Methylovirgula sp. 4M-Z18: one gene and its partner. The protein of the gene in region 2 binds, or shares a complex with, the protein of the main gene of each other region. Links are inferred from orthologs where the notes say so. Each region holds a gene or a part of one and is shown on either strand. Other genes may lie near its edges. The genes, in order: V9T28_RS07330 and xseA.

Region 1 (6,215 bases), 1.8 Mb from region 2 along the record:
CAGGAATTGTCGGCGCGGCGGAACATCAGGAGCGTGCCGCCGTTCGGCGGCACTTCGGCCACCGGATTTTCCAGGCTGTCGCCGGAGCGCAGCAGGCGCAACCGGCCGCCTTCGGCTTCCCAGCCTTCGTTCATGTAGAGAAGAACTGTGATGATCTTGGTCGTCGAATCCGTATGGATGCCACCGTCCTTTTCGCGCACGAAGCCGCGCACCGTATACATGGTGGGCTTGTCGGTCAGGTCGATGTTGAACTTGCGCTCCACCGCATGGCGGAAGTCGGGGCCATTGAGCTCGTCCATCAGGGCCTTGAAATGGCCGGAGATGGTGAGGTCGCTCGGCGGATGCGAGCCTGCGCCGGGAACTTTCGGAAAATCGGCGCTCACCGCTTTGAATTGCTCGGGCTTGATGAAATTCTCAAGGATGAGGAAATCATAAGGGTCATGCTGCAACGGTGTTGCTTCGAGCTTTTCCATTTCGAGATATGTCATAACCATTCCTAAGTCTGGTTCATGCTTGCGCGCCGGCGCGGCGGCCGGGCAGGTTCGGATGGACCAATATACAAAATTCGTGCCGTATGACAAAGCATCGATGTTCCGTATATTTTCGCAAGCTGCCGACGCCGGAAGCTGCAAAATGTAGAGATGGCGCCGTAAATTGTCGGTTGTCTGTTTCGCCGGAGCCTTGTGGCCTCGGTTGCGCCGCTTGATTCAGGGCCCGCTCTTTGTCACAGGCTTAGGGCTAACACACAACGGGAGGTGTCCATCCATGCCGGCCGCTTTTTTAGACCGTCTCGCCAGCCTGATCGGCGCCCAGCATATCGTGACCGATGCGCAGGATATGGAGCCTTATCTCGTCGAGCGGCGCGGCCTATATCATGGCAAGGCGTTGGCGATTGCGCGGCCCGCCAATACCGCGGAGGTCGCGGCTGTCGTTGCCCTGTGCCATGAGACCGACACGGCGGTCGTGCCGCAGGGTGGCAACACCGGCCTCGTCGGCGGGCAGATCCCGGACACTTCGGGGCGGCAACTGATCCTTTCGCTCGCGCGGTTACGCGAGGTGCGCGAAGTCGATCTTGCCTCCAACACGATGGTGGTGGAGGCCGGCATGACCCTTGCCGAGGTTCAGCAGGCGGCCGAAAAAGCCGGACGGCTGTTTCCGCTCTCGCTCGCCTCCGAGGGCTCGTGCACGATCGGCGGCAATCTCGCGACCAATGCGGGCGGCACGGCGGTCATTGCTTATGGCAACACGCGCGAATTGGTGCTCGGCGTCGAAGCGGTGCTGAGCGACGGGCGCGTTCTTTCGTCGCTCAGCAAGCTCAAGAAGGACAATACGGGCTACGATCTGAAGGATCTCTTCGTTGGATCCGAGGGAACGCTTGGCGTCATCACGGCCGCCGTGCTGAAATTGTTCCCGCGCCCGCAATCCATCGAGACAGCCTTCGTCGGTCTTGCAGATCCCCATCATGCCTTGAAACTCCTGCAGCTTGCGCACGAGGAGGCCGGCAACGCGATCCACACTTTCGAACTTATCCCCCGCATCGGCATCGAATACGTGCTGCGCCACGTGGCGAGCGCGCGCGACCCACTGACTGAGCCGCACAAATGGTACGTGCTGCTGGAACTCACCGCCCAGCGGCGCGACGGTGTCGCCGACACGATGAATGCCGTGCTTGAGGCCGCGCTGGAGCAGGGGATCATCGAGGACGCGGCCTTGGCAGCGTCATTGGACCAGGCAAAGCAATTCTGGGCGCTGCGCGAGGACATGTCGGAAGTGCAGCGTCTCGAAGGCGGATCTATCAAGCATGACGTGTCAGTGCCGATCGCGAGCGTGCCGGATTTTATCGACGAGGCCTCAGCCGCGGTGCTCAAGGCGGTCCCCGGCGGCCGCCTCGTGCCATTCGGTCATCTGGGCGACGGCAATATCCATTTCAATCTGTCGCAACCCGTCGGCGCCGACAAACAAGCCTTCGTTGCGCGCTGGTATGAGATCAATGCAATCGTGCATGGCGTCGTGGCACGCTATCACGGCTCGATTTCGGCCGAGCACGGCATCGGTCAATTGAAACGCGATCTTCTGCCGGCGGTCAAAGATCCGACGGCGCTCGATGTGATGCGCGCGATCAAGAAAGCCCTGGATCCCAAGGGCATTATGAATCCGGGGAAGGTCTTGTAGCGTGCCGCGCCAGCCCGAGGGGCGCGACGCGTGACCATCATCGGAGCAGGAAATCGCGGATCGCCGCCGCGATCTCGACAGCGTGGGTCTCCAGCGCGAAATGTCCGGTGTCGAAGAAGCGCACGGTTGCGTCCGGCATATCCCGCTTGAAGGCTTCGGCGCCAGCCGGCAGGAAGAATGGGTCGTTCTTGCCCCACGTCGCCAGAAAGGGCGGCCGATGGGTGCGGAAATAGGTCTGAAAAGCGGGATAAAGCGCGACGTTGCTCTTGTAATCTCCCATCAGGTCAAGCTGCACCTCGGAGGCTTCAGGTCGCGCCAGATAAAAATTGTCGAGCGAGTAGCCGTCGGGTGAGACCGCCGCTGGATCGGCAACGCCGTGGGTATATTGCATGATGGTAGTCTCGGGTTTCAGGAAGGCCTTCAGGGCCTGGCGATTGGCCTCTGAGGCATCCCGCCAATAGGCGCGGATTGGGTTCCATCCATTGCCCAAGCCTTCCTCGTAGGCGTTGCCGTTCTGGGAAATGATCGCCGTGATCCGATCCGGGTGTTTGACCGCGAGACGGAAGCCTGTCGGTGCGCCATAGTCGAAGACATAGAGGGCGTAACGGTCGAACCCGATAATCTCGGTGAAGCGGTCGATCGTCGCCGCCATCCGGTCGAACGTGTAGCCGCTCCCAGGCATGTCGGACTTGCCGAAGCCCGGCAGGTCCGGGGCAACGATATGAAAATGGTCTGCCAACAGGGGGATGAGGTCGCGAAACATGTGGCCCGCGCTCGGAAATCCATGCAGCAGCAACAGTTTAGGAGCGCTTTGCGCGCCTGCTTCGCGATAAAAAATGTTGAAACCGTCCACGTTGGCAGTGCGATAGCTGATCGAGGTCATGTTGCGTCTCCTTTTTAACTTTTTGGTGATCACTAGACAGGTTATGGCCGCGAGGCGGCAGAAGGTTGTCGGCCGCACGTAGAAGAGCAAGGCGCGGCAAAGCGTTGAGCATTCTCATCGCTCGCCGCGGTTGCCCGGATGAAGGCGGGGCTCAGCCTGTGACGGCGTCGCCGATTGCGTCCCGTATAATGTCGACGACAATTGCTGGAGCGGTCACAAGAGGCGTGTGATCAACCGGGTGCGAGCGCGTGCGCGCTTTCATCCGCTTGGCCATGAAGTGCTGATTGCCAGCGGCGATCATGCGATCGTGCTCCGCCACCAGGAACCAAGCTGGGCGATCCTTCCACAGGGGACGCTCCATCGCGACCGTGATGCAAGCTGGTGATATCGGCCGCTGCACGGCAGCAAGCACCGCAAGCTCATCGGCACTTGCGTGCTGCGCGAATGCCGCACCGAACGCCTTGTGTGGCAGATAGATCAGTCCATGCTCGTCCGGTGCCAGCTTGGGAGCTTGCGGGTGAGGCTCGCCACGATAGAAGACATCGGCGACCGTTTCGCCTTCGTCCGGGGCCAGCGCCGCAATATAAACCAATTCCTTAATCTTTTCGTCTCGGACTGCGGCGATGACTGCGCCGGCATAGGCATGGCCAACGAGAACGACCGGCCCCGCCACGCGCTCCAGCGTACGATGGAGCGCGGCGACATCGTCCGCGAAAGACGTGAGTGGCAAGGGAGCGGCAACGACCGTGATGCCGCCTCTGGCAAGGCGCTCTATCACCTTGGCCCAACTCGACCCATCCGCCCACGCTCCATGAACGAGGACGACACTCGTGCGGCTCGATGACATCGGCGCTCTCCTATGAAGTTGGCTGAAAGGTGTAACCCATTTATTGTCTTTAATCAGGTTACTCATTCGAAGCGTAACTTGTCAATAGCTTTTGGAGAGGTTATTTGTTGCCGATGGTTCTGCGGGTCGCCGATATACGGATGGCGCTGCGACCAGAACAGGAGTTGTGATGACGAGCCGCCCTCCCGCGATCTTTGTCGGCGATGCGCCGGGCCTGGATTTTCTGAATTCGATCGCCACGCCGGTCGACACCGCAATCGACTGGATCGAAGACGGAGAGGGGCTGGTGAATTGGCTGGAGCAGGCGCGGCTCGTGCCCTCCGACGCGCTTACCGCCATTCGGGCGCAGGCGCTTCCCGGAGAACTCGACAGGGTGGCGGACCAGGCAAGAAGCCTGCGCGAATGGTTCAGGGGCTTTGTCGGAAAGCACAAGGGGCGACCGCTCGCGGGAAATGTTTTGGACGAATTGAAACCCCTGAATCGCCTGCTTGAACGCGACGAAGCTTTCAATCGGATTGCAAAGCGGAACGCAGACGGAAAGGCTTCGCTCGAGCTTCAAACCACGCGCAAGTGGCGCTCGCCTGAGGCGCTGCTGCTCCCGATCGGCGAGACATTGGCTCGTTTCGTGTGCACCGAGGATTTCTCGAACGTGAAGGCTTGCGAAGGCGTCGCCTGCACGCTTCTATTTGCCGATCACACGCGCGGCCACAGGCGGCGGTGGTGCAGCATGGCTCTGTGCGGGAATCGCGCCAAGCAGACCGCCCATCGGGAGCGCCTCAAGGGGCGTTAATGACAGCGTAAAATGCCGCCTCCGCTCCACCCGACTTTCCTTTTTCCGACGTCGCCGTCGCGCAATCTATCGAAGGCCCTTTGCGTGATCATGCTGCGCCTGCATGACAATGCAATCACCCCACGTCGAGCGGCTCCGTTCCCTTCGGTTTGCCATCCGGGCCGAGCGTGATCTTCTCGATTCGCATTTCGGCGCTTTTCAGCAATTGGTCGCAATGTTTCTTCAGGGCCTCGCCGCGCTCGTAGGCGGTGATCGACTCCTCAAGCGGAATATCGCCGCGCTCGAGGCGCGAGACGATGCTTTCGAGTTCCGCCATGGCCTGTTCGAATTTCAGGCTGGCGATGTCATTGGCGGGCTTTGCGGTCATGGGAGTTCCGATTTTAAGATTCGGCGCCCCTTATATCACTATTTTCCGGCTCAGGCCTTTTTCCACGGCCTGACGCCGGAGACGTCCCAGTTCCCCGCCTTGTCTCGGCAGCCAAGTCCTTGCAATTGCTGCTCTGTTTCCGGCGTTGTGACGTCGGCGATGAAGGCGCGGCAGATCTTGTCGTCGCGCGGGTAGGCGAGGGCGACCGGCGTGAACGAGCCCTTCACCTTGCTTTCCGGGTTGTCCCAATGCACCGCGGCGCCGTTCCCTTGCGGGTCGAGGGCTACGCTCATCGCCGCATAGGCGCGGCGCCAGTCCTCCTCGTTCAGGACATGGCTCAACGGTGAGGCCGGTTTTTGAATGGAGCCCGTTACGTCGTCTTTGTCCTCGGAAGAAAACCCGGCAACCGGAATCGAAACAGAACAGCTGACTAAACAAGCGCAAAAGCCGAGCCCGGCCAGTAATTTGGCCGCTCGGCGCGCCGCGACGGCGCGTATCGCAGGAGAAAATACCTGTGCGGTCAATGGAGCAATCCTATATACTTCACCCGCGTGTCCTTCAGCGCGCGGGCGACGTTACACAACGGTAAGGATTAGACCTTGAACGAGTTAAAGAGCGGTGACTTTACCGAGGTGCAGAACCCCTTTGATCTGTTCGAATCCTGGTTTGCCGAGGCCAGACTCAGCGAACCGAACGATCCGGAAGCGATGGCTTTGGCGACAGCCGGCATTGATGGCCTGCCCGACGTGCGCATGGTGCTGTTGAAGGCGCATGATTCGCAAGGGTTTGTTTTTTATACAAATTCCGAAAGTGCCAAAGGCCATGAATTGGCCGAGAACATGCAGGCCGCATTGCTGTTCCATTGGAAGAGCTTGCGCCGCCAGGTGCGGGTGCGCGGCATTGTGGAAAAAGTAACCACATCCGAATCTGACGCTTACTTTGAGAGTCGCCCGCGCGATTCACGGATCGGTGCCTGGGCCAGCCAGCAATCGCGGCCGCTCGAGAGCCGTTTCGCTCTGGAAAAGGCGGTGGCGAAATATGCCGCCAAATATGCAATTGGCGCCGTGCCGCGGCCGGAATACTGGATTGGGTACCGCGTGAAGCCGCTCTACCTTGAATTCTGGAAGAACGGTGCCTTCCGCCTCCATGATCGGGC
Region 2 (6,404 bases):
TTGAGCGCGACGAGCCGGGTGACGTGAAGGTTGCGGCCCTGTTCGTCGATCACATAGTCGATGCCGATGCGATGGGTGCGCAGAATATTGATGCAGGCAAGCCGCGCGAGCGGCATGGTTTTCACGAGCCGTGCCGCCATGGCGCGAATGGCCTCGGCCAAAGGCTCCATGCCGGGCGATAAATCGACGGCCGTGAGGATGATCGGTGCCGATTGTGCGGGCGACTCGATCGAGAGCGGTTCCTTCGGCTCCCAGCCCATGGCTTTCACCCGGCGCTGCCAGCGCGTGATAAAACCGCTGCGCGCCAAGCGTTCTGCCCGCGTCGTCAGTTGCAATTGATCGGGATGCGACAGGTCGAATGCGATCTGCGCCGCGTTCTGATAGCGGTCATCGGCCTCGATTTCGAGGCAATGCAGAATGACCTCTTGCAGATAGGGCGGAACGTCCTTTTTCAGGGCGCGCGGCGGCGCCGGATCGTGCCACAGCCGCCGCCGCAAGGCGCCGCTGCCTTGCGGGTTGCCGAAGGGCCGCGTGCCGGTGGCGAAAAAGTAGAGCAGAACGCCGAGCGCAAAAATATCGCTGCGCGGATCGCTGCGCACATGCGCCAGTTGCTCCGGCGCGATATACGGGCCGGTGCCCATCGGCAGCCGGAATTCCTCTTGCAGCAGATCGGGCAGGTCGTGGTGCCGCGACAAACCAAAATCGATGAAAACCACTTCGCCGCTGGGGCGCAGCATGATGTTGGACGGCTTCAAATCGAGATGCTGTACGCGCTGGCGATGCAGATCGGACAGCGCTGTCGCGATACGCACGCCGATGTCCGTGACCTCAGCGACGGGCAGTGGCACATGCGCGAGCTTGGGCAGCAGCGAAGGGCCTTCGATGCGCTCCATCACGAGATAAGGCTGGGCGGTGAAATCGCCTTGCGCTACGAAACGCGGCACATGCGCGCCTTGCAAATGCGGCAGGATCATCTGCTCCATTTCGAAACCGACGATGCTGGTCGCGTCGTCGCCGTCGGCAATGATCGGCACTTTCATGATGATCGGAAAGTCGATGTCGTCGCGCGAAACGCTCCAGACGCTGGCCATGCCGCCTTGATGCAATTTTTTGCCGATGCGGAAGCCGTCGATCTCGGCGCCGGTTTCGAGTTGATAGGGACGCATCGCGTCAACGCCCGATAAAGAGGCGCGCGCTCAAGATCGCCGGCAGGCCAGCGCGGCGGATTTTTTCCGCCGCCGTCTCGATGTCGTAAGGGACGCGGCGGAACGTCAGGAGCTTTTTCGCATCGTCGAACAGGCCGTAAGCGGCGCCGGGGTTTTCGTCGCGCGGCTGGCCGACCGCGCCCATGACGGCGAGCCACTTGCGGTTGCCCGCAAGCGGGATCGGCACGCTGCCTTTCGGCGTGAAGCTGCAGGGCAGCTTGCGCGGCGCCATCGTGTAGAGTTGCGGGCGATGCACGTGGCCGCAGAACGTGACGGTCGCGTCGGTCGCATTCAGGCTGATCTCCGCCTCGCGCTGCGACATCACATAATGCCATTCCTCTGGTGCGGACGCATCCGCATGCACATAGAGCACGTCCTTCACGCGGTGCTGCACCGGCAAGGCTTTGAGAAACGCGCGCTGCTCGCGGTCCAGATGTGCGCGGGTCCAATCGATGGCGGCGCGGGCGTGCTCGTTCATGCCGTACCCGCCCTCATCGACGGCCGCATCATGATTGCCGAGGATGGCGAGCGCGCCCTCCCCAACCATCTGCGCGGCTTGATCAACGATATAGGACGGATCGGCGCCATAGCCGACGAGATCGCCGAGAAAGGCGAAGTGATCCGCGCCTTGCGTATAAGCATCATCAAGGCATGCGTCGAAGGCTTCCCGGTTGCCATGGATGTCTGCGAGGAGGGCGATGAGCATGCGTGGTCGTGGCGCGATTTCGTTTTGCGGTAGCACACCACGCTTGGCAGGCTAAAGCAAGCGTGGCAAGAAGGGGTTCAAAACAGCGATCCCTGCTCGCGTTCAGTCTTCGCTTTGTGCGGGCGTCCTTTTCCACCCGCCACTGCGCTCACCCGGCCGTCGGCGAATTGCACGTTGAAGCGGGCGCCGTCGCTCAAGGTTTTCGCGCTCGTCACCGGGTTTTCCTCGGCATCGCGCACCACCGCATAACCGCGCTTCAGCACGTCGCGCCAATCGTAGGAGGCGAGCAGCTTCATCGTGTGGTCGAGCTGCGTCTGCCGGCGCTGCAGCGCGGTGCGGAAGGCGTTGTGCAGGCGGCCCTGCACGGAGTCGAGCCGCTGCCTGCGGTTGCCGATTTCGAGGCTCGCCCGCGCGGTCCGGGCCTGCAGGGCGGTCACGAGCCTCGCGGCGAGCGTGGCGAGCCGCTCCTGGCGCTGCTGCAAGGTGAGGCGCGGCGCCCGCTCCAGGCGCAGCACGAGGCCGTCCATATGCGCCCGTGCCCGCGCCATGCGGACCTGCGGCGATTGACCGGCGAGGCGTCCGCCTACCCGCTGCAGTAGCAGGGCACGCTTGTCGAGCCCGCCGCGCAGGGCGTGGCCGAGCTTCGAGGTCGCGGCATCCAGCCGCTGGCGCGGCAGGGCGACGATCTCGTCGCCGGAGGGCAGGGCGCGCGCGGTGGCCCGCAGGTCGCTCTTGAGCCGGTCGAGGCGCCGCAGCATCGCGCCGTCGTGCCGGCGCGACAGATCGGCAAGCTGGGTGAGGAGTTCCGCCCGCACCGGCACGCACATTTCCGCGGCGCCGGTCGGGGTCGGGGCGCGCAGGTCGGCGGCATGGTCGATCAAGGTCCAGTCGGTCTCGTGGCCGACCGCCGAAATCAACGGAATGTCGCTCGCCGCGGCCGCGCGTGCCACGGCCTCGTCGTTGAAGCCCCACAGATCCTCAAGCGAGCCGCCGCCGCGCGCCACGATGATCACGTCGGGGCGGCGGATGTTGCCGGCCGCGGGCAGGGCGTTGAAGCCCTGAATCGCGGCAGCCACTTCCTGGGCGCTGCCCTCGCCCTGGACCCGCACCGGCCAGACCAGGACGTGGCGCGGAAAGCGGTCCTGGATGCGGTGAATGATGTCGCGGATGACGGCGCCGGTCGGCGAAGTGACGACGCCGATCACCTCCGGCAGATAGGGGATCGGCCGCTTGCGGGCCGTATCGAACAGGCCCTCGGCGGCGAGCTTCTTGCGCCGCTCCTCCAACAGTGCCATGAGCGCGCCGACGCCGGCGGGTTCGATCTGCTCGACGATGATCTGGTAGGAGGATTTGCCGGGAAAGGTCGTGATCTTGCCGGACGCGATGACCTCCATCCCGTCCTCCGGCCGCACGCGCATCCGGCCGAACACGCCTTTCCAGATCACCGCGTCGATCTTCGCACTCGCGTCCTTGATCGAGAAATAGACGTGCCCGGACGAATGCGGGCCGCGATAGCCGGAAATTTCACCGCGCACCCGCACGAAGCCGAATTCGTTCTCGATCGTGCGCTTCAGCGCGCCGGAGAGTTCGGAGACGGAATATTCCGCGACATTGGATTTCGGTGCATCGGTCATGTCGGCAGAATGAATGATTCTGAAGGGTATAGCCAGCGCTCAAAAAAACGGCGCCCGAAGGCGCCGTTTGAGTGCGGGGAGTGTCAGAGGGGGCTGACGTTCAAGAAGATGCCAGCTTCGCCCCTTGTCGGCTGTGCGGTGGCACACATCACGCAGCTTGCGCCGCCTTGGGCGTCACTTCGGCGGTGTAATCCTCGATCAGTGTGCGCGAGATATTGCCCGGCGTGAATGTATACGGGCCGATCTCGGAGACGGGCGTCACTTCCGCGCCTGTGCCGCAGATGAAGCATTCGTTAAAGCTCGCCAGTTCCTCCGGCATGATGCGGCGCTCGATAACATCGATGCCGCGGCGCTTGGCGAGATCGATCACCGTCTGACGGGTAATGCCGTTCAGGAAGCAATCGGCGATCGGCGTGTGCACGACGCCGTCCTTCGTGAAGAAGATGTTGGCGCCGGTGCATTCGGCGACGCGGCCCTGCCAGTCGAGCATCATCGCATCGGCATAGCCTTTGCGCTCGGCGATGTGTTTGGAGATCGTGCAGATCATATAGAGGCCGGCGGCCTTCGAATGGCACGGCGCGGTCTTCGGATCGGGGCGGCGGTAGTCGGCGATGTCGAGGCGGATGCCCTTCATCTTTTGCGCGATGTCGAACATCGACGGCCAATCCCAGGTGCAGATCGCCACGTGAATGGTCGCATTCTGCGCGGCGACCGCCATCATCTCGCTGCCGCGCCAGGCGACGGGGCGAACATAGCAGCTCTCGAAGCCGTTGGTCTTCACGACCAAGGCTTTCGCGGCATCGAGTTCCTCGATCGTGTAGGGAATTTTGAAATCGAGCAATTCGGCCGAACGGTGGAAGCGCTCGGAATGTTCGCGCGACTTGAAGATCACGCCGCCATAGGCGCGCTCGCCCTCGAACACCGAAGAGCCATAATGCAGGCCGTGGCTGAGCACATGCAGCTTGGCCTCCTGCCAGGGTACGAGCTTGCCATCCAGCCAGATCACGCCGTCACGTTTATCAAAAGGCAGAATGGACATAGGGGGCTCCTTGGAAGATCTGTGAAGACGCCGGCGAGTTTCAGGTTCCTTTGTTTCGTCCAGCGTGCTTGACGAGTAACAATTGGCATGAAATATGTCAATATGGCTGACGTATAGGAGCCATGCGCGATTCCTGGGCACCGGGCGGCGCGCGGCATGGAGCGATCGATGGACGGAGTACGGCAAAAGAATTCGTCGCGGGGAGGGCCGGCTCCCCTGCCGGTCCAGACGGCGCCGATCTACGATCTGATCGAATTGTTCTTTTTTGCCTATCGCGATTTTGTCGGCGACGCCGACCGGCTGCTCGAGGCCTATAAGTTCGGGCGCGCCCATCACCGCGTGCTGCATTTCGTCAACCGGCAGCCGGGTCTGACCATCGCCGAACTGCTCGACATTTTGAAAATCACCAAGCAGAGCCTCAACCGGGTGCTCAAGGAACTGCTCGACCATGCCTATGTCGAGCAGCGCGCCGGGGCGACCGACCGGCGCCAGCGCCTCCTCTTTCTGACGCCCCAAGGGCAGAAGCTCGCCCTCGATTTGGCGCAATTGCAGTCCACCCGTTTTGCCCGCGCGATGGAGGAAATGGGGCCGCAGGCCCGCGGCGCCGTCATCAATTTCCTGTTGGGGATGATCGACCCGCACGAGCGCACCAAGGTCGCGGGATTGGTTTGGGGGGCGGGAACGCAGGAAGAGTAGCGAAGCACGCGCTGTGCGGTGTAGTTTTGCCGTTGCCACGCCCGTTGCATTCGCCTTGAAACGCATTGAGGGATATATGAGCGCCGACGCATCCGCCCTTCCGCCGCTGGCCGACGATGCCGCCCATTTGCTGATTGTCGATGACGACACGCGCATCCGCGAATTGCTGTCGCGCGTGATGATGAAGAATGGCTATCGCGTCACCACCGCGGCCGATACGGCAGAGGCGCGTACCGCGCTCAAGAATCTGGCCTTCGACCTGATCGTGCTCGACGTCATGATGCCGGGCGAGAACGGCCTCGACTTCGTCGCCGCCTTGCGCGCCGGCGCGACGGGCTTGAGCGCGCCCGATGTGCCGGTGCTGATGCTGACCGCGCGCGCCGAGCCGAGCGACCGGGTGAGCGGCCTCGAGCGCGGCGTCGACGATTATCTCACCAAGCCCTTCGACCCGCGCGAATTGGTGCTGCGCATCGCCTCGATCCTGCGCCGCGCCCGGCCGCCGTCGCCGCTCGCGCCGATCGAGATCGTGCGCTTCGGCGCCTACACCTATGATCTCATGCGCGGCGAACTGACGATCGACGGCGATATCATCCGGTTGACCGACCGGGAGCGCGAAATGCTGAAAATGCTCGCCGAAAAGCCGGGCGAAACCGTCTCGCGCGAGGCCTTGGGCGGCGTCGGCTTTGCTGCGAACGAGCGCACCGTCGACGTGCAGGTCAACCGCCTGCGCCGCAAGATCGAACTTGATCCCGCCAACCCGCGTCACCTGCAAACCGTGCGCGGCCTCGGCTATCGCTTGTTGACGGATAAATGACGCTGCCGCTGATCTCCTTTGTGGAACGTCCGCGACTCGCTTGGCGAATTTTCGCGCGGTGGGTCGCCGAGCGCATGCCGAAAGGGCTTTTTGCACGCTCGTTGCTGATCGTGATCGTGCCGATCGTCGGTTTGCAGGCGGCGGTCACCTATTTTTACATGGAACGCTATTGGCAGATCGTCACCTACCGGCTTTCGGATGCGGTGACGCGCGATATTGCGGCGCTGATCGAATTGCACAAAGCCTATCCGAAGCCCGAGGACGAGAAGGTCTTTGAGCGCATCGCCGTCGACCAGTTGAAATTCGTCGA

Evidence for each region.
Region 1: the proteins of xseA (region 2) and V9T28_RS07330 are in contact, whole or in part, in a cryo-EM structure (PDB 8TXR), measured with the Escherichia coli proteins. The link is inferred for Methylovirgula sp. 4M-Z18 from one-to-one orthologs.

Annotation. Positions count from the first base shown.
Region 1 is NZ_CP149574.1:1,605,865-1,612,079, forward strand. Bases 3,434-6,215 are described here. They hold V9T28_RS07330 (exodeoxyribonuclease VII small subunit), read right to left. Parts: upstream 5,060-6,215; coding sequence 4,808-5,059; downstream 3,434-4,807. Other genes in these bases: V9T28_RS07320 (alpha/beta fold hydrolase), read right to left, coding at 3,434-3,902; V9T28_RS07325 (CGNR zinc finger domain-containing protein), read left to right, coding at 4,072-4,692; V9T28_RS07335 (RT0821/Lpp0805 family surface protein), read right to left, coding at 5,110-5,583; pdxH (pyridoxamine 5'-phosphate oxidase), read left to right, coding at 5,659-6,215. Also shown: V9T28_RS07305 (2OG-Fe(II) oxygenase family protein), read right to left, coding at 1-488; V9T28_RS07310 (FAD-binding oxidoreductase), read left to right, coding at 766-2,172; V9T28_RS07315 (alpha/beta fold hydrolase), read right to left, coding at 2,210-3,055; more of V9T28_RS07320, read right to left, coding at 3,207-3,433. UniProt on the Escherichia coli protein: Bidirectionally degrades single-stranded DNA into large acid-insoluble oligonucleotides, which are then degraded further into small acid-soluble oligonucleotides.
Region 2 is NZ_CP149574.1:3,431,926-3,438,329, reverse strand. The notes cover bases 1,268-4,238. They hold xseA (exodeoxyribonuclease VII large subunit), read right to left. Parts: upstream 3,546-4,238; coding sequence 1,989-3,545; downstream 1,268-1,988. Other genes in these bases: V9T28_RS15965 (branched-chain amino acid aminotransferase), read right to left, coding at 3,694-4,238; V9T28_RS15975 (metallophosphoesterase family protein), read right to left, coding at 1,268-1,911. Also shown: V9T28_RS15980 (serine/threonine protein kinase), read right to left, coding at 1-1,166; more of V9T28_RS15975, read right to left, coding at 1,171-1,267; more of V9T28_RS15965, read right to left, coding at 4,239-4,584; V9T28_RS15960 (MarR family winged helix-turn-helix transcriptional regulator), read left to right, coding at 4,753-5,280; V9T28_RS15955 (response regulator), read left to right, coding at 5,357-6,094; V9T28_RS15950 (ATP-binding protein), read left to right, coding at 6,091-6,404. UniProt on the Escherichia coli protein: Bidirectionally degrades single-stranded DNA into large acid-insoluble oligonucleotides, which are then degraded further into small acid-soluble oligonucleotides.